4 regions of the Bacillus cereus group sp. MYBK79-1 genome follow, and region 3 is predicted to be linked to each of the others. Evidence: riboswitches for the same ligand, from Rfam matches in the RefSeq annotation. Region 3 holds a riboswitch; each other region holds the start of a gene.

Region 1 (4,385 bases), on a different contig from region 3:
ACGAAACAGGAGAGGTTTCTCAGTTAGCTATCGATGAAGTTATTATTAATCATGGATATGAACGTGACATTACGTTATTAGAAAATAGTGAGTTAGACGTTGCGATTATAGATAATTATTATATTGCAGGTAATGCGAATAGTGAGTCTTCTGTAGATGGATTATATGCTGCGGGAGATATTTTAAAGCATGAAGGGAAATTACACTTAATTGCGGGGGCATTCCAAGATGCTGGAAATGCTGTAAATAAAGCGAAACAATTTATTCAACCAGATGCAAGTGAGTACGGAATGGTTTCTTCGCATAATGAAGTATTTAAGAAGAGAAATCGTGAATTGATTAAGCAGATGATGAAATAAGAAAGGAACAAGTATACCCCCATTTACTTCTCTATTCGAGTGACGAGAGAGGTAAATGGGGGTTTTCCTGTTTACTATATTTTCAATCATTATAATGACACCGGTTTCATCAGTTCATGTAATATGAACGTTTTATTTGTAAATCTATCTATAAAACAATGAATCTATGTTTTGCTGCCGCAGAACAGTAGTACATTATGCTGTCCCTTTAGCTCGTTCGTTAGGAAATGGCATATTTAATATAGAAGCAATGTACTGTTTTCCATGCATTCGAGCTAATGATTCTAATATTTGACGGACGCGTTTTGTAAGATGTCCTTGTTCCTTTATAGCTTCACAATATGCGTCATAGAAAGCGTATTTAGCCCAAAGGAAATCATCTTGTTGGAATAAAAAGTGATTTCTGTACCATTCCCCAATTGTATGGTAACAATTGTTTTCATGTATTGCTACGCTTTGAGAAAGAATGCGATCAGATAAAGATGTAGTTAAATGAGAAATTGTGTTTTCTGTTTCAACCTGTAATGTTTTTTCTAACATTGTAATGATGTGACGAGTAGCCATATGTTAACTCTCCTTTGTGTAAATGGGTAATACCATTCTATATTTAAAAAATTCTTACTATATATTAGTATACAATATATGGAATGCATCTACCTGCTTTTTAAGCTGCATTTACAAAATCTTTTTTATTTGTTTACAAAAATAAAGTAAGATACAGTATATAGGAAAAAATAATAAAGGAATGAACGCGTTGTATATAACAGTAGAAGAAGCTGCGGATTATTTGAATTTACCAAAGTCGTATATTGAAGAACTAATTCAGCAAAAGAAAGTTCGCGCAATATTTGATGGAGAGCAATATTTATTAAATAAAGAACAATTCAATACACATTTAGAACAAATGGAGAAATATAAGCAATTAGTGGAAGAAATATTAAACGAACCAATTCCAGAAGATATGGATGTTAAAGACGAAGATTAAACGATGGGAAATCCTTTTATATGTTGTACAACTAATGGAAAGTTATGCAGTAAAATATAGAGTACGATTTCATTTGCAAGTAGATGGAAATAGGAACGAAAGTAGAGATTTTTTACCGACAGTATAATGGGCTAGAAGAAAATATTTTTCAGAAAAGTGTTCTTGTTGTGTAAATATAAACATTTTATAAAATGTTTCAAGAAGGGTTTTTTTTATAAAATACTTCGTTTATAATGGAGGAAAATATCGACATGAGATTTGTTATTCATGTAACGGTTCGGTAGTGTTAGAAAAAGAAGGGGTGCACACGCATCCTTTTTTCTATGCAGATATTATAAAAGAGGTGGTATTGATGGAATTAACATTAAATTCGACTGTATGTTTACACACGATTCAATTTAGAAAAGAGCAAAAGAATTATATTGTAAAAGATACAATTACAGGAGAAAAATATGAAATGCCGCCACTTTGGATTGATGCATTGGCAATGATGCGTGACGGTTTTTTATTGGGGGAAATTGAGGAGAAATTAAAAGAAGAGTATCCTGACGAAGAAATAAATATGTTAGCATTTACGAGGCAACTGTTAGAGCTAGAGCTTGTCGAAATGGTAGATGGGGAAGAAATAGCTTGTACAAAGAAGAAAGAGAAAGATTATTTAGCTTGGTTACGTCCTCGTGTTGAGCAATTCTTTCTTAATTTAAATAAAAAAAATAGAAGCAAAGGTCAATGATGATCTTTGCTTTTTTGTATAGCTTGTTTAAAAAATTACAGCGAATGCTCTTGCGAAAGCACCGTCGCTATCTTTAATTTTTAAAGGTGCCGCTGAAAAAAAGAAACGCTTCGTGTGTATGGCATCTAAGTTTGTTAAATTTTCGATTAAATAAATATTATTCCCAAGTAGTATGTGATGAATCGGTGATGTTACTGTCGTTACCTCATCAGGAGAGATGAAATCTAAACCGACTGATTTTACTTTTAAGTGAACTAGTTCTTCAGCTAATTCTTCAGAAAGATAAAATGCTTCTTTCTCATACGCCTCTGTATTCCATTTAGTAGATAGATTGGAATGGAAAATGACAATATCACCTTCTTTTATGTCAGCATTGTGCAATACTTCTTTAGGTAACTTTCGTTCTTGAATATGAGTTACATCGATAAGAACAGCTTCACCTACAAATTGATCTAGGGGTAATTGATCAATAGTCGTTGCGCCTGAAATGAAATGGGCAGGAGCATCGCAATGCGTACCAACATGAACGACAGAATGAAAATCTGTAACTTGATAACCTGTTTCTTTAACACTTGTAATGGCTTCTAAATTGATTTTTGGTGTGCCAGGAAATTGAGACATATTGTTTTCAAATGTTTGTGATAGGTCAATTACTTTCACTTTAAATACCTCCAATATATGTTTTGAAATATAAAAAACTCACCTTTCATAATCAAGACAGATGAGTTTTGCACACAATAGTTACGTTTTATCTTTCAAAATGCAGTGCATTTTGCAGGAATTAGCACCTATTCAGTTTATATAAACTGAGGTTGCTGGGCTTCAAAGGGCCGGTCCCTCTGCCTCTCTTGATAAAGATATATTAAGTTTTGGATTCTGAATATTCATTACAATTAAATTGTAATTCATTTCCTTTTTTTGTGCAATAACAAATAGGTATTCACCCAAATAAAGCTACTCGCATATTGTAGCTTATGTAAATAGAATGCTGCGAAGGAGTGAGTGCAGTGACAGGGAATGTACTGAATTATTATGCTGGTGGAAATACAGCTAGAGGGTTTCATAATTTATACGAAGAGAACTTAAAAGGACTCAACAGATTATTTATTTTAAAAGGGGGCCCTGGAACCGGGAAATCTTCTTTAATCAAGTCAATAGGTCGTGAGTGGGTTGAAAAAGGATATGATATTGAATTTTTACACTGTTCTTCTGATAATAAATCGGTTGATGGTGTCATTATCCCGAAGTTAAAAGTAGGAATTGTTGATGGAACATCACCGCATGTTATTGAGCCGAAAATGCCAGGAGTTGTCGAGGAGTATATCAATTTAGGAGTTGCCTGGGACTCAGATAAATTAAGAAAGCAGAAGGTGGAAATTGAACGATTTGTTTCAGAAGCAAGCAAAGCTTTTCAAGCGGCTTACGCTCGTTTCCATGAGGCGCTGATTATACATGATGAGTGGGAGAAAATATATATTAGTAATATTGATTTTAATAAAGCGAATGAACTAACCAATCAGCTAATTCAGAAGTTATTTACAGATAAAGGCGGGAAACAATCGCTTGTGAAACATCGGTTTTTAGGAGCAGCTACACCGAAAGGAGCAGTTGATTTTGTTCCGAATTTAACAGAAGGATTACCACATCGTTATTTTATAAAAGGACGCCCAGGCTCTGGGAAATCAACAATGCTCAAAAAATTAGCTAAGGCAGCAGAAGAAAAAGGATTTGAAGTTGAAGTATATCATTGTGGATTTGATCCAAATAGTCTTGATATGGTTATCGTAAGAGAATTAGGGTTTGCAATTTTTGATAGCACTGCGCCACATGAATATTTTCCGAGCCGCGAAGGTGATGAGATTATAGATATGTATGCCCTGATCGTGACACCAGGGACAGATGAGAAGTACGAGGCGGAGATTCGCGACGTCTCCATTCAATATAAAGCAAAAATGAATGAGGCGATGTCTTTCTTAGCGAAAGCAAAATCAGTTCGTGATAAATTAGAACGAATTTATATTGCTGCTATGGATTTTTCAAAAGTAGACGCATATAAAGAGGAGATTCAAAAAGAGTTTGAACGAATTGCTACTACTGTAATTGAAAAGAAAAAATAGGGCGTTTCAAACTGTCAGAAGTTTTCTGACAGTTATTTTAGTATGTAGTAAAATTAGTAGTATATTTGTCGAATTTCCAAGGAAATAATCAAAAAATGGAGAGGGTATGAAATGAGAGAGAAAATTAGAGTAGAGCTAGAAAGAATTGAAAAAGAGAATGAAGTGAAAATTTTATTTGCAGTGGAATCAGG
Region 2 (4,385 bases), on a different contig from region 3:
TTAAGTGCTGGCATCGTTAATATTTTCGTTCCATCTGGTGGTGGTCAATGGGCTGTGCAAGCACCCATTATGATTCCAGCTGGCGCTGAACTTGGTGTACCTGCTGCAAAAACAGCAATGGCAATTGCGTGGGGCGATGCTTGGACGAATTTGATTCAACCATTCTGGGCATTACCGGCATTAGCGATAGCTGGTTTAGGTGCTCGTGATATTATGGGATTTTGCGTTGTTAACTTACTATATGCAGGATTTATCATTAGTCTATGCTTCTTATTTATTTAAACGAAAAGCTAGTTTTATACTAGCTTTTTTACATAATAAATTATTTACCCCGCATTAACGAGCAGTAAAACTCCCAACTATATCCAGTTGAAGCAAAGCAGTTAGGCGGGAGATCAACTGCCCGTAAATGCCCGATTGGTTCAACTAATAATCAGTGGGAGAAAACACCCCCCACTGATTAAAGTTTCACTTTATTTCCCATGCAATTTACAATCATCTTCCATTCTATGTCCGTAAGATGTAATGCCTCAAATGCAAAAAAATCTTCACATACTTTTTCAATTAAATGTGGATTTTCCCTCAAGAAATTCCACTGTAACGCTTTAGGAAGAAAATATGTTTCGTATTCTTTACTTCCTCTTACTACCTCATCAACTTCTCTTTCACAAATTCCTCTTATTAAATAATCATTTCTTAATTGAATTTGAATTTGTTGAAACGTTTCACTACATTTCTTCAATTGAAGTAAGCATGTAATATATGTACGAAAAAGTTCGTTATCATACTGACAACACTTTATAATACGTTCCATTTCATTCATAATGTACGAGCCTTTTCTTCTATTTGTAATAACCACTTTTCCCGCTTCTCTCGTTTACTCGTTTTCACAGATTGAAAAACAGATCGTTTTATATTGCGAATGCCGCAAAAGCGTAACACGCCTCTTTTCATCATAATCCAATCTGCTGATCGATATAATAGTGCGACGTACCATAACGGTGAGTCTAACGTATTAATTACCCATGCTTTTTTCCTCTTCAATAATCCTTTCGGCAGAGCACCTTCATATTTATAAGCAAATCCAGCTACAAAAATACGATCAATAAACCCTTTTAAAATTGCAGGCATCCCCCACCACCATACTGGATATATAAAGAGAAGCATATCCGCCTCTTCCACTAACATTCTATACCGATCTGTCTCTTCTTCATTTACTAAATCACGTCTTTTCTTCTCCTCATTAAATACAAGGACTGGATCAAATTGTTCTTTATATAAATCAAGTACCTTAACCGAATGATTAGTTTCTTGTAATCCTTTTTGCACATGTTTTAAAATCGCCGCATTAAAACTGGAAGGACTAGGATGAGCGTATACAATTAGTACATTCACTACAAAACAACTCCCTCTATAAGTTAAAGTTTCCCCTTCTTTAACATCTTCTCTACAATTTGCACGTTTTTCGAACTTTGTAATAAACGGTTTAATACTGTAAGTAACTCTTCCTTGTCTAAATCTTTCAGTTTCTCTTTCACCGTACTTTCACCAGCACCTTGAATATCATAAACAACTGCCGCCATATGTTTACAATAGTTTTCATATGGACATTCGCAGCTACTTTCCGAAAAATCCTCCATTTCTATCACTACTTCATAATTTCCTGCATTACCAGTCACAAACGCAAATACTTTATTATTATGTATTTCAACATCTTCTACATGTCCTTCTTCATAATATTCATAACCTCTATCAATAATGTGTTTCGGAATATACCTATATAACTCTTTTAATAAGTAAGCGTACATAACAGCACCTCTTCCTTTAATTCCCTTTTGACTTCCAAAACCCTGCATGTTATTCTAATAACTGTCAAATAGCAAGTCTATATGACAAAATGACTGACACCTATTCGGCGGAGGTGTCTCTTTTCATTTGCAGCCGATATGAAGTGCCTCTTTCAGGCACATTCAATCTTTGACACTACACACTCAACACCATTCCCTGTATCAGGCTGCTTAAGCAGTCTTTTACTCTACATACTTCAAAAAAAAGAGAGCTTAGCTCCCTTTTCCCGCCTTATACAATACCCCTTTTTCAGTATAGAGATATTCATCAGCTAATGTAATTTTCCCATCCAGTTTCAGTTCATCTAATAGTCTTGATAAATAAAATTGATGTAACATCTTTTTCGTGAATTTTCCTTCATGATGCGAAACGATATGTTCTTGAATATCTAACAATGATATTGGCTTATCTTGCTCTATCATATATTCATAAACTGTACTACGCAGTTTTACGTATTTTTCGAGTGTCACAGTAATGCGCAACCCCTTTCTTCTTAATATAAATTTTCGTAATCGGTTTTTTTGCAACAAAAAAACCTCTCCGATAAGAAGAAGTTACGTATATATCTTCGTCTTATCTCCCAGAACAAATATGTTCTGCTGGAATTAGCACCTGCATCGCGGTTGCTGGGTTTCATCGGGCCAGTCCCTCCACCTCTCTGGATAAGAAAATATTCACTTAATTCTTACTATACGTAATTTCATTTTAATTGTCAAACAAATATAACAAATAATATTTTCTTCTTTACCGTTCATACTATACATATATGAATATTTAAGGAGGAGTATGAAATGCATCAAAATGCTCGCGGATATGTACAAGATTCTTTTCAATCATTACAAGAAGCAAAACATTGTTTAGAAGAAGCACTACAAACTGTTGAAAAAGATTTTAATCGCGCACGTATTGAACAATCACTTTATGCGATCGAACAAGCTATTCAACGCTGTGATTACACCGTTCATATTTTAGAACAAGATTGAAAAAACTTCCCATCATAAGGTGGGAAGTTTTTTCAAATGGCATACTTCATAATTATTACCGTTATAATTAAAAAATATACAGAATTAGCAATTTCTAAAACCCCTACTTTTATAATAGAAATCTTTTTGCCATACAGCATAATTGCTCGAATGACACTCGGTATAAAGATAAGAGAGCACCATGGATTGATAGCAAACACGATTATCGTTAACAGAATATGATAACCCCAAGATATAAAACGATATTTCGGATTATTTTTCTCACGAATCATCGTTTTCACATAAAACGTACTTCCTAAAAAATATAAAAATGATATAAGCGCAATAAATAGTGCTGTTTTATCTATGAGTTTCATTGAAAAATAATAACTAACTAAACCACCAATACAGAAAACAATAATCGCACTAATATCATTTAGTAATGCTCTTTCATTTTTTTGACGAGCGTAATGCATATTTACAATAAATAATGGAATCATTACTGCTACGAATAAAAGAATACGCCATTCATATAATAGAGAAATCATCCCAAATACAAAAGCGATGCTAAAATATACAATTGCTGCATGTAAATACTCTTTTTTTCGTCTTTGCTTTATGTACGTAAGAAACGGATACGTAGCTAAATAGATAAAGAACCATGCTAAAAACAATGGAATATGATACATAGTAGGTTTCCCAAGAATGACACTTAATAGAAATGGTATAACGAGCATGGCCCATGCACCGTGTTGCTTCGGAATAACTAACTTCATTAACTATACACCTCCCTTTTGAAAATAGTTCTCACCTATTATTATACAAATAATTTTATATAGTAACGGATATATATTGGACTATTTTTTGACAATAAAAAATGCTCCTTACAATATGTAAGAAGCATGAAAGAGGCAAACGAATATGTAAGTCGCGACCCTACCTTATATGAATATGCTTTTCTATGCCATGTTATGCTTATCTAATATGCCATATTTCTTTTTGAATCTTGTAAGAATCGTAATCCAAGACGTACTAAATAGTAGTAAGAAAATAACATTCGAAATCGCATGGCTCAAATCGAAATAAAAACTTGCAATATAGTACGAAATGACTGATTCCCACGTTGCCTCACCTATAAACCCGAGAAGCCCCCATAAGTTCATAATCCAGCCAAATAAAAATCCAACAAATAATCCGTATAGAAGTCTTCCCCATAGCTTTTTCATTAAAAATGTATTACGTAATAATCCAGCTATAAAACCAATCATCCCCCACGAAAACATTTGCCACGGCGTCCACGGACCTTGTCCTAAAAAGATGTTAGATACGATAGCCGCTGTTGCCCCGATCATAAAACCAGTTTCACTCCCAAATACGATCGCAGAAACGATAATGACAAAAGAAGTCGGCTGTACACTTGGCAATATCGAAAAGGGTACGCGGCTAACTGCTGCAATTGCCGCTAACACAGCAACAAGCACAATTTCACGTGAAACAAACGCCTTTCTTTCAAAGCGGATATAAAACGGTAACATGATAACAACTAATAAAAACAAACTACTTAACATGTAATAA
Region 3 (4,385 bases):
TGATTTGTATGTGTGAAAATTCAAGTATATAAATTGAAAGTTGCTTTACTATGGAATAGAGAATCCAGCGAAGGACAGAAGCGGTCAGAACCTTTTTTAGCCCCATACGATGTGAAACCAGAGGGATGTAGTGAGTAGAGATATAATTTATATGTTCCAAGCCGTGATTTGTATGTGTGAAAATGAGGAATCTAGTGATGGATAGTACAACAGGAAGCGTAACTTTTTATAAAATATAGGTTTCTGCTTCCAATAAGTTAACATGAAATCACTTATTAGTATGACTCTTATGTTCTTTAAAAAAGTTGGAGATAATACAACAAACTATTCCGGTAATTAGAATAATGTATTTTATCGTTTCACTAGTATGCTCAAATAAATTAACGTTAAGCATCACAAGTCCCCAAAACATTTGGATCACTCCATAACTGAATAAAATTTTTCCTGTACGAGAAAAATTTTTCATAGGTCTCACCCTTTCCTGTATATGTAAATTGTATCATAAAAAATTAAAAACGAATGATTATAAATAGAATTTTCTGTGATTTTATAAACTAAGCTATAGATGAAGAGATAAGATATAGAAAGAAGCTTACGTAAAAAACGTAAGCTTCTTTTTTATGTAAGTGTGTATAACCGTTAAGCCGCATTGGGTTTTGTCGGTGAGTACGCGGAACTTTACGGTTACACGACACTTATTCATATGAGTAAAAGGGTTATTCCAACAGAAAGTTTGTACTTAAGCGATTGGACCACCTAAGTTAATAATATCTTCAGAAACGCTGTCGAACTTTTTGAAGTTCTCTTTGAATTCGCTCGCAAGCTCGATTGCTTTCGCTTTGTAAGCAGCTTTATCAGCCCAAGTTTGTTCAGGCATTAACACTTCGTCAGGTACACCTGGTACGTGAAGTGGAACTTCAAGACCGAAGATGTCATGTTTAGCTGTTTCAGTTTTTGCAAGTTCGCCGCTTAACGCTGCTTGAATCATTGCACGAGTGTAACCTAAGTTCATACGTTTACCAATGCCGTATTCGCCACCAGTCCAGCCAGTGTTTACTAAGAATACTTTCGCATCGTGTTTCTCGATTTTTTCACCAAGCATTTCAGCATAGCGAGATGCATCAAGTGGTAAGAATGGTGAACCAAAGCAAGTTGAGAATGTTGCTTGCGGAGATGTAACGCCGCGCTCTGTTCCTGCTAGTTTACTAGTGTAACCACTTAAGAAATGATACATAGCTTGTTCTTTTGATAACTTACTGATTGGAGGCAATACGCCAGATGCATCAGCAGTTAAGAAAATGATTGTATTTGGGTGTCCAGCAACACTTGGCAGTACGATATTGTCAATCGCATGCATAGGGTATGCAGCACGAGTATTTTCTGTTAAAGTAGTATCGTTATAGTCTGCGATACGCGTTTGGTTATTAATGATAACGTTTTCTAAAACAGATCCAAATTTGATTGCATCGAAAATTTGTGGTTCTTTCTCGTGAGAAAGGTTTACACATTTTGCATAGCAACCGCCTTCAATATTGAATACACCGTTATCAGACCAACCATGCTCATCATCACCGATTAATTTACGGTTTGGATCAGCAGATAATGTTGTTTTACCTGTTCCAGATAAACCGAAGAATAGTGCTACGTCGCCTTCTTCACCTACGTTTGCAGAGCAATGCATAGAAAGAATATCTTGTTCAGGTAATAAGAAGTTCATAATAGAGAAGATTGATTTTTTCATTTCTCCAGCGTATTCTGTACCACCAATTAGTACGATACGTTTTTCGAATGAAACCATAATGAATGCTTCAGAGTTTGTACCGTCAACAGCTGGATCAGCTTTGAAATTCGGTGCAGAAACAATTGTGAACTCTGATTCATGAGTTGTTAATTCTTCTTCAGTTGGACGAATGAATAATTGATGTACAAATAAATTGTGCCATGCATATTCATTAATAACTTGAATTGGTAGGCGGTAATTGCGGTCAGCGCCTGCAAATCCATTGAAGACGAATAACTCTTCTTTTTCTTTTAAGTATTCTAAAACTTTAGTATATAATTTATTAAAATGTTCTTCAGAAATCGGTTGATTCACTGCTCCCCAAGCAATTTTGTCAGCAACCGATGCTTCTTTCACAATAAATTTATCTTTAGGAGAACGTCCTGTATATTTTCCAGTTGAAGCAGAAACGGCACCAGTAGAAGTTAATTTCCCTTCATTTCGCATTAATACTTTTTCCACTAATTGCGGAACACTTAGTTGAATCTGTGCATTGCTTCCGTTCAATAATTCGTGTAAACCAATTTGGACATTCACAGTACTCATATTTATATACCATCCTTTTCATTTAATGAAATATTTCTCGTAATCCCCAACAAGAGTATAACACAATTATATAAATAATGTATACTATTTATTTCTTTTTGTTTGTGTGAATGCATTATTTCCTTATTAATATTTCATTTCAGGCGTATTGAGAAAAACTTTCAGGAAAATGTGAATATTAATTGACAAATGAATATCATTTCTTTAGTATAGGTTGGGACGGATACTCTCTTATCCCGAGCTGGCGGAGGGACAGGCCCGATGAAGCCCAGCAACCTCATTTGTAGTGGTAAATACAGGTGAATAGGTGCTAAAACCTGTGCGAGGCTAACGGTCTCGAACGATAAGAGCAAAGGGCAAAAAGCAGTATGCAAGTAGCAAATTAAACCTTTCCTCTATGTAAAGTAGGAAAGGTTTTTCTGTATGCTTGTGTGGGAGAATAAATGTATGTCGCAGTTTGTGGCAAATTAAGGATGAGTTCCGTACAATATATACAATTACTGTAGGGAGGTTTACCACATGACAAAGAAACGTCATCTGTTCACATCTGAGTCTGTAACTGAAGGACATCCAGATAAAATTTGTGACCAAATTTCTGATTCAATTTTAGATGCGATCTTATCAAAGGACGCAAATGCACGTGTAGCTTGTGAAACAACTGTAACAACTGGTTTAGTATTGGTAGCGGGGGAAATTACGACTTCTACTTACGTAGATATTCCAAAAATCGTTCGTGAAACAATTCAAGGCATTGGTTACACACGCGCAAAATACGGATTCGATGCAGAAACTTGTGCAGTTTTAACATCTATCGATGAGCAGTCTGCTGACATCGCTATGGGTGTTGACCAAGCGCTAGAAGCACGCGAAGGTCTAATGACTGACGCTGAGATTGAGGCAATTGGTGCAGGAGACCAAGGTTTAATGTTTGGTTTCGCATGTAATGAAACACAAGAGTTAATGCCACTTCCAATCTCGCTTGCTCACAAATTAGCTCGCCGTTTAACTGAAGTACGTAAAGATGAGACATTATCATACTTACGTCCGGATGGAAAAACGCAAGTTACAGTTGAGTATGATGAAAATGGTAAACCTGTACGTGTAGATACAATCGTAATTTCTACACAGCATCATCCAGATGTTACATGGGAAGAAATCGATCGCGATTTAAAAGAGCATGTAATTAAAGCTGTAGTTCCAGCAGAATTAATGGATGGAGAAACGAAATTCTTCATTAACCCAACTGGTCGCTTCGTAATTGGTGGACCACAAGGTGATGCTGGTTTAACAGGACGTAAAATCATCGTTGATACTTACGGTGGATACGCTCGCCACGGTGGCGGTGCATTCTCTGGTAAAGATGCAACAAAAGTTGACCGTTCTGCAGCATATGCAGCTCGTTATGTTGCGAAAAACATCGTAGCAGCTGGTCTTGCTGACAAAGCAGAAGTACAACTTGCATACGCAATTGGTGTAGCACAACCAGTATCAATTTCAGTTGATACGTTCGGCACTGGTAAAGTATCTGAAGACGTACTAGTAGGACTAGTTCGTAACAACTTCGATCTTCGCCCAGCCGGTATTATTAAAATGCTAGACTTACGTCGCCCAATTTACAAACAAACAGCAGCTTACGGCCACTTCGGACGTACTGATGTAGATCTAACATGGGAACGTACAGACAAAGCTGCAGCTTTAAAAGAGCAAGCTGGTCTATAATATATGAAAAAAAGCTTTGCGCCGTGAGCGCAAAGCTTTTTTTATTTTGTTTTATTTACCACTTGGATGCAAGAACCACAATAAACTTCTCCATCTAGCTCAATGTACTTTCTCACATTTGTCATACCACTTGCCGGAAATGGCATATGAATCCATGCTTTTTCATATGTTTGTATTTCCTTTTCACATGATTTACAAAGGACTGGTTTCTTCTTGAACATATGTAATCAACCTTTCATTTGACGTGCTTTACCCGCGCAAAAGGCACTGCTTAGTAAAAATAGGGTTGCGAATATAATGCTTACTAATGTAGCGTATGGAATTGCGCCTTTTAGAGAAA
Region 4 (4,385 bases), on a different contig from region 3:
TTCATTTACATCATTTCCATTTTGAGTCGTACCTGCCTCATGTAACGCTAATTGAGCTACAATTGGAATATTCGTTTGTTTTCGTAACACCTGAACAGCATGAAGTAATTCAAACTCATCATAGAAAGTCTCTAATAACAGTCCATCAACCTGTTCTTCTAGTAATGCACTTGCCTGCTCAAGTAGCATAAATTCTCTTTCTATATCAGTCGTTGTAACAGCTCCGATATGTTTCATACCGCCAATTGTTCCTAAAATTGCATTTCTATCTGTAACAGATGCTTTCGCCAATTTTACCGCCGCTCTATTAATTTCAGTAACTTGATTTTCTAAACCATACATACGTAATTTTGCTTCATTTGCTCCGTACGTATTTGTTTGAATCACATCTGCCCCAGCAGCTACATATTGCTTATGAATCGATATAATTAAATCTGGATCAGATATGTTCAATTCTTCAAAACTACTTTGCAAACCATGTGAATGTAATAACGTCCCAACCGCACCATCACCTATTACAATTCCTTTTGATAATAAATCTAGTAATTTCACAATTCTCCCTCATTTCTATCAATATAAAAACCCCCTCTTCACTTTGAAGAGGGGGACATAATCGTTCCTCCTCTTATTATGCAAAACAATCGTTTTGCAGGTATTAGCACCGTTTCAAACATTTCGTTTGAAGGTTGCCGGGTTTCACAGGGCCTTTCCCTCCACCGCTCTCAATAAGAGTTTGTCTTTATTATTTTATTTATGTAGCTAAAAGGAAATGCGTTCCCCTTTTAACAATGTTTGTTAATTTTTTAATAAATTTAGCACGCACAAATGCAAAAGTCAATGACACTTGCGGAAAAATAAAAATTATTTAAAATAAAGTTGCAATTCAATTATCTTTTGTTGTAAAGTTAAAAACATAATAAAATTTCATACGAACATTCTTATCTAGAGAGGTAGAGGGACTGGCCCTATGACGCCTCAGCAACCATTAACATTTGTTAATAAGGTGCTAATTCCAGCAAATTGTGAAAGATTTGACAGATGAGAAGAAGACTCTATTCAAATCGAAAGCCTTCTTCTTAGAAGGCTTTTTTTATTTTACCCCGCTATTTGAGGGCAGTAAGATTCCCAACTCAAAATTCAGCTAGAACAAAGAAGTTAGGTGGGAATCATCTGCCCGTAAAAGCCCGATTGGTGAGGGCTGATAATCAGTGGGGATGAATCCCTCACTGATTAAAGTTTCACTTTACATTCACTTAATTGTTAATTTAAAAAGGAGGAATTTTTATATGTCAACTATTGAAACAAAACTAGCACAAATCGGAAACCGGAGCGAAACTACAACAGGAACTGTTAATCCGCCTGTTTATTTTTCAACTGCTTATCGTCACGAAGGAATTGGTAAGTCTACTGGATTTGACTATTCACGAACTGGAAATCCAACTCGCGGCCTGTTAGAACAGGCAATCGCAGATTTAGAATACGGTGAACAAGGTTATGCCTGTAGTTCAGGGATGGCAGCTGTTTTCCTCGTCCTTTCCCTATTCCGTTCCGGAGACGAACTTATTGTATCTGAAGATTTATACGGAGGCACTTATCGATTATTTTCTGAGCAAGAAAAAAAGTGGAATGTTCGATGTAGATACGTAAATACACAATCTATTAAACAAATTGAGAAAGCTATCACAACTGAAACGAAAGCTATTTTCATAGAAACCCCAACTAATCCATTAATGCAAGTTACTGATATTGCCGCTGTCGCAACTGTAGCGAAAAGACACGGACTACTTCTTATTGTAGACAACACATTCTATACGCCTTATATACAGCAGCCATTAACAGAAGGTGCCGACATTGTACTTCATAGCGCAACGAAATATTTAGGGGGACATAACGATGTACTAAGCGGTCTTGTCGTTGCAAAAGGAAAGGAACTTTGTGAGGAAATCGCTCATTACCATAATGCCTCTGGTGCAGTCTTAAGCCCATTTGACTCATGGCTATTAATTCGTGGTATGAAAACGTTAGCGCTTCGTATGAGACAACATGAAGAAAATGCAAAAGCAGTTGTCGCTTATTTAAATGATGAAGACGGGGTGACAGATGTATTTTATCCTGGAAGAGGCGGCATGATCTCATTTCGTCTGAAAGATGAAACGTGGATTAATCCATTCTTACAATCTTTATCCTTAATTACATTCGCTGAAAGTCTTGGTGGTGTTGAAAGTTTAATGACCTATCCAGCAACGCAAACGCACGCTGATATTCCTGAAGAAATCAGAACGGCAAACGGTGTATGCAATCGTCTTCTTCGATTTTCCGTTGGCATTGAAAATAGTAACGATTTAATTCAAGACTTAAAGCAAGCCATTAAACTTGTAAAAGAAGGTGTAAGAATATGAGTTATTCTATTGATACACTCTTACTGCACAACCAATATAAACATGACTCGCAAACAGGAGCTGTTAACGTTCCCATCTATAATACATCAACATTCCACCAGTTTGATGTAGATACGTTCGGAAAATATGACTATAGCCGCTCTGGTAATCCAACTCGTGAAGCTCTTGAAGATATCATTGCTTTATTAGAAGGCGGAACAAAAGGATTTGCCTTCGCATCAGGAATTGCAGCGATTTCTACTGCATTCCTCCTTCTTTCACAAGGTGATCACATACTCATTTCAGAAGACGTATATGGAGGCACTTATCGAATTATAACTGAAGTTCTCTCCCGTTACGGTGTTTCACATACATTTGTTGATATGACCAATTTAGAAGAAATAAAGCAAAACATTAAGCCAAATACAAAACTCTTTTATGTGGAAACACCCTCTAATCCACTTTTAAAAGTGACAGATATTCGTGCTGTTTCTCAACTTGCAAAATCTATTGACGCCCTTACTTTTGTTGATAATACATTTTTGACACCACTATTCCAGAAGCCACTTGATCTTGGCGCCGATGTCGTTCTTCATAGTGCCACAAAATTCATTGCTGGTCATAGTGATGTTACTGCCGGATTAGCAGTTGTAAAAGATGCCGAACTCGCTCAAAAACTTGGATTTTTACAAAATGCATTCGGTGCTATTTTAGGTCCTCAAGATTGTTCTCTCGTACTTCGCGGGCTAAAAACATTACATGTACGTCTTGAGCATTCAGCTGCTAACGCCAATAAAATTGCACATTATTTACAAGAGCACGCTAAAGTTAAAAATGTCTATTATCCTGGCTTACAAACACACCTTGGATTTGATATTCAACAATCTCAAGCTACATCAGCCGGAGCTGTCCTATCTTTCACTTTACAATCAGAAGACGCACTCCGCCAATTTTTATCAAAAGTAAAATTACCCGTCTTTGCAGTTAGTTTAGGGGCTGTCGAATCGATTCTTTCCTACCCAGCTAAAATGTCACATGCAGCACTATCGCAAGAAGCTCGCGATGAAAGAGGGATTTCTAATTCATTACTTCGGTTATCCGTCGGCCTTGAAAATGTTGACGATTTAATATCCGATTTTGAAAATGCCCTTTCTTATATAGAAGAACCTGTAAATGCATAAAGAGAAAAGAAGATATGAAATTAATTTATCATATCTTCTTTTTATGCTGTTGCGTATATTTTACTTTTCGTATAGTTCATAAAAAAACGAAAGAGCACCATCTATTTCCAAGTAATGAATTAATTGATATATTAAGAAGTAAAAAAGGGGCAAAAATAATGGATACTTGTGCAGATGTTTTAATCGTTATCGATCTACAAAACGGAGTATGTTATAGCGAAGAACATTTATTTGATTTACAAAACTTACTTACAAAAGTAAATAACAGAATTTCTTCATACAGAAAATCAAATAAACCAATTCTTTTCGTTCAACATTGTGATGATGATTTAGTACCCGAAAAAGAACTTTGGGCTATTCATGCTGATCTAGATGTTCAAGAACAAGATTTTTTTGTAAGAAAGACACATGCAAATTCATTTTATAAAACAAACTTAAAAGAGATTTTAGATCAATTATCTGTACATCGTATTGAATTTTGTGGTGCCCAAACAGAGTACTGTATGGATGCTACGATTAAATTCGCTCATGGACTAGGATACGAAAACTTCATGGTACAGAAAGCAACCTCTACATTAAATAATCCATTTATGTCCGCAAAAGAGACAATTGGTTTTTATGAAAATATATGGAATCACAGATTTTTAAAATTGATACAAGGTGACGCTAGAATACATAACTAATGTCTTGGTAATTCTAAGATTTATCAGCTATATTCAAACATTTCGTTTTCATCATCAAGAAGCTGACTACATTCAGCTTCTTTTCTTTTAACCTGTTTTATATTCTATATATATCATTATAATTCCTTTGTCATATTATTTTA

The links. A riboswitch is a leader RNA that binds a small molecule or an ion and turns the genes downstream of it on or off. The one in region 3 is predicted to bind S-adenosylmethionine.
Positions count from the first base shown of each region.
Region 1: linked by a shared signal. The riboswitch ahead of ACTFOB_RS18485 (cyclase family protein) and the one ahead of metK (methionine adenosyltransferase) in region 3 are both predicted to bind S-adenosylmethionine.
Region 2: linked by a shared signal. The riboswitch ahead of ACTFOB_RS21840 (hypothetical protein) and the one ahead of metK (methionine adenosyltransferase) in region 3 are both predicted to bind S-adenosylmethionine.
Region 4: linked by a shared signal. The riboswitch ahead of metI (cystathionine gamma-synthase/O-acetylhomoserine thiolyase) and the one ahead of metK (methionine adenosyltransferase) in region 3 are both predicted to bind S-adenosylmethionine.

Region 1 is NZ_JBQAEO010000012.1:10,642-15,026, forward strand. It holds gene ACTFOB_RS18465 (NAD(P)/FAD-dependent oxidoreductase) at 1-359, shown strand, start outside; gene ACTFOB_RS18470 (hypothetical protein) at 555-923, opposite strand; gene ACTFOB_RS18475 (helix-turn-helix domain-containing protein) at 1,105-1,344, shown strand; gene ACTFOB_RS18480 (hypothetical protein) at 1,697-2,077, shown strand; gene ACTFOB_RS18485 (cyclase family protein) at 2,105-2,737, opposite strand; SAM riboswitch class I at 2,823-2,935, opposite strand; gene ACTFOB_RS18490 (PRK06851 family protein) at 3,085-4,194, shown strand; gene ACTFOB_RS18495 (nucleotidyltransferase domain-containing protein) at 4,306-4,385, shown strand, end outside.
Region 2 is NZ_JBQAEO010000017.1:57,799-62,183, reverse strand. It holds gene ACTFOB_RS21860 (short-chain fatty acid transporter) at 1-282, shown strand, start outside; gene ACTFOB_RS21855 (group-specific protein) at 461-823, opposite strand; gene ACTFOB_RS21850 (NAD(P)H-dependent oxidoreductase) at 820-1,395, opposite strand; gene ACTFOB_RS21845 (SWIM zinc finger family protein) at 1,419-1,808, opposite strand; gene ACTFOB_RS21840 (hypothetical protein) at 2,061-2,378, opposite strand; SAM riboswitch class I at 2,419-2,517, opposite strand; gene ACTFOB_RS21835 (hypothetical protein) at 2,640-2,831, shown strand; gene ACTFOB_RS21830 (YwiC-like family protein) at 2,864-3,586, opposite strand; gene ACTFOB_RS21825 (ECF transporter S component) at 3,770-4,385, opposite strand, start outside.
Region 3 is NZ_JBQAEO010000002.1:385,008-389,392, reverse strand. It holds gene ACTFOB_RS06740 (hypothetical protein) at 269-466, opposite strand; gene pckA (phosphoenolpyruvate carboxykinase (ATP)) at 740-2,326, opposite strand; SAM riboswitch class I at 2,555-2,676, shown strand; gene metK (methionine adenosyltransferase) at 2,846-4,045, shown strand; gene ACTFOB_RS06725 (hypothetical protein) at 4,087-4,266, opposite strand; gene ACTFOB_RS06720 (hypothetical protein) at 4,273-4,385, opposite strand, start outside.
Region 4 is NZ_JBQAEO010000010.1:93,973-98,357, reverse strand. It holds gene ACTFOB_RS16995 (bifunctional homocysteine S-methyltransferase/methylenetetrahydrofolate reductase) at 1-552, opposite strand, end outside; SAM riboswitch class I at 623-732, opposite strand; SAM riboswitch class I at 936-1,045, shown strand; gene metI (cystathionine gamma-synthase/O-acetylhomoserine thiolyase) at 1,287-2,399, shown strand; gene metC (cystathionine beta-lyase) at 2,396-3,559, shown strand; gene ACTFOB_RS16980 (cysteine hydrolase family protein) at 3,718-4,242, shown strand.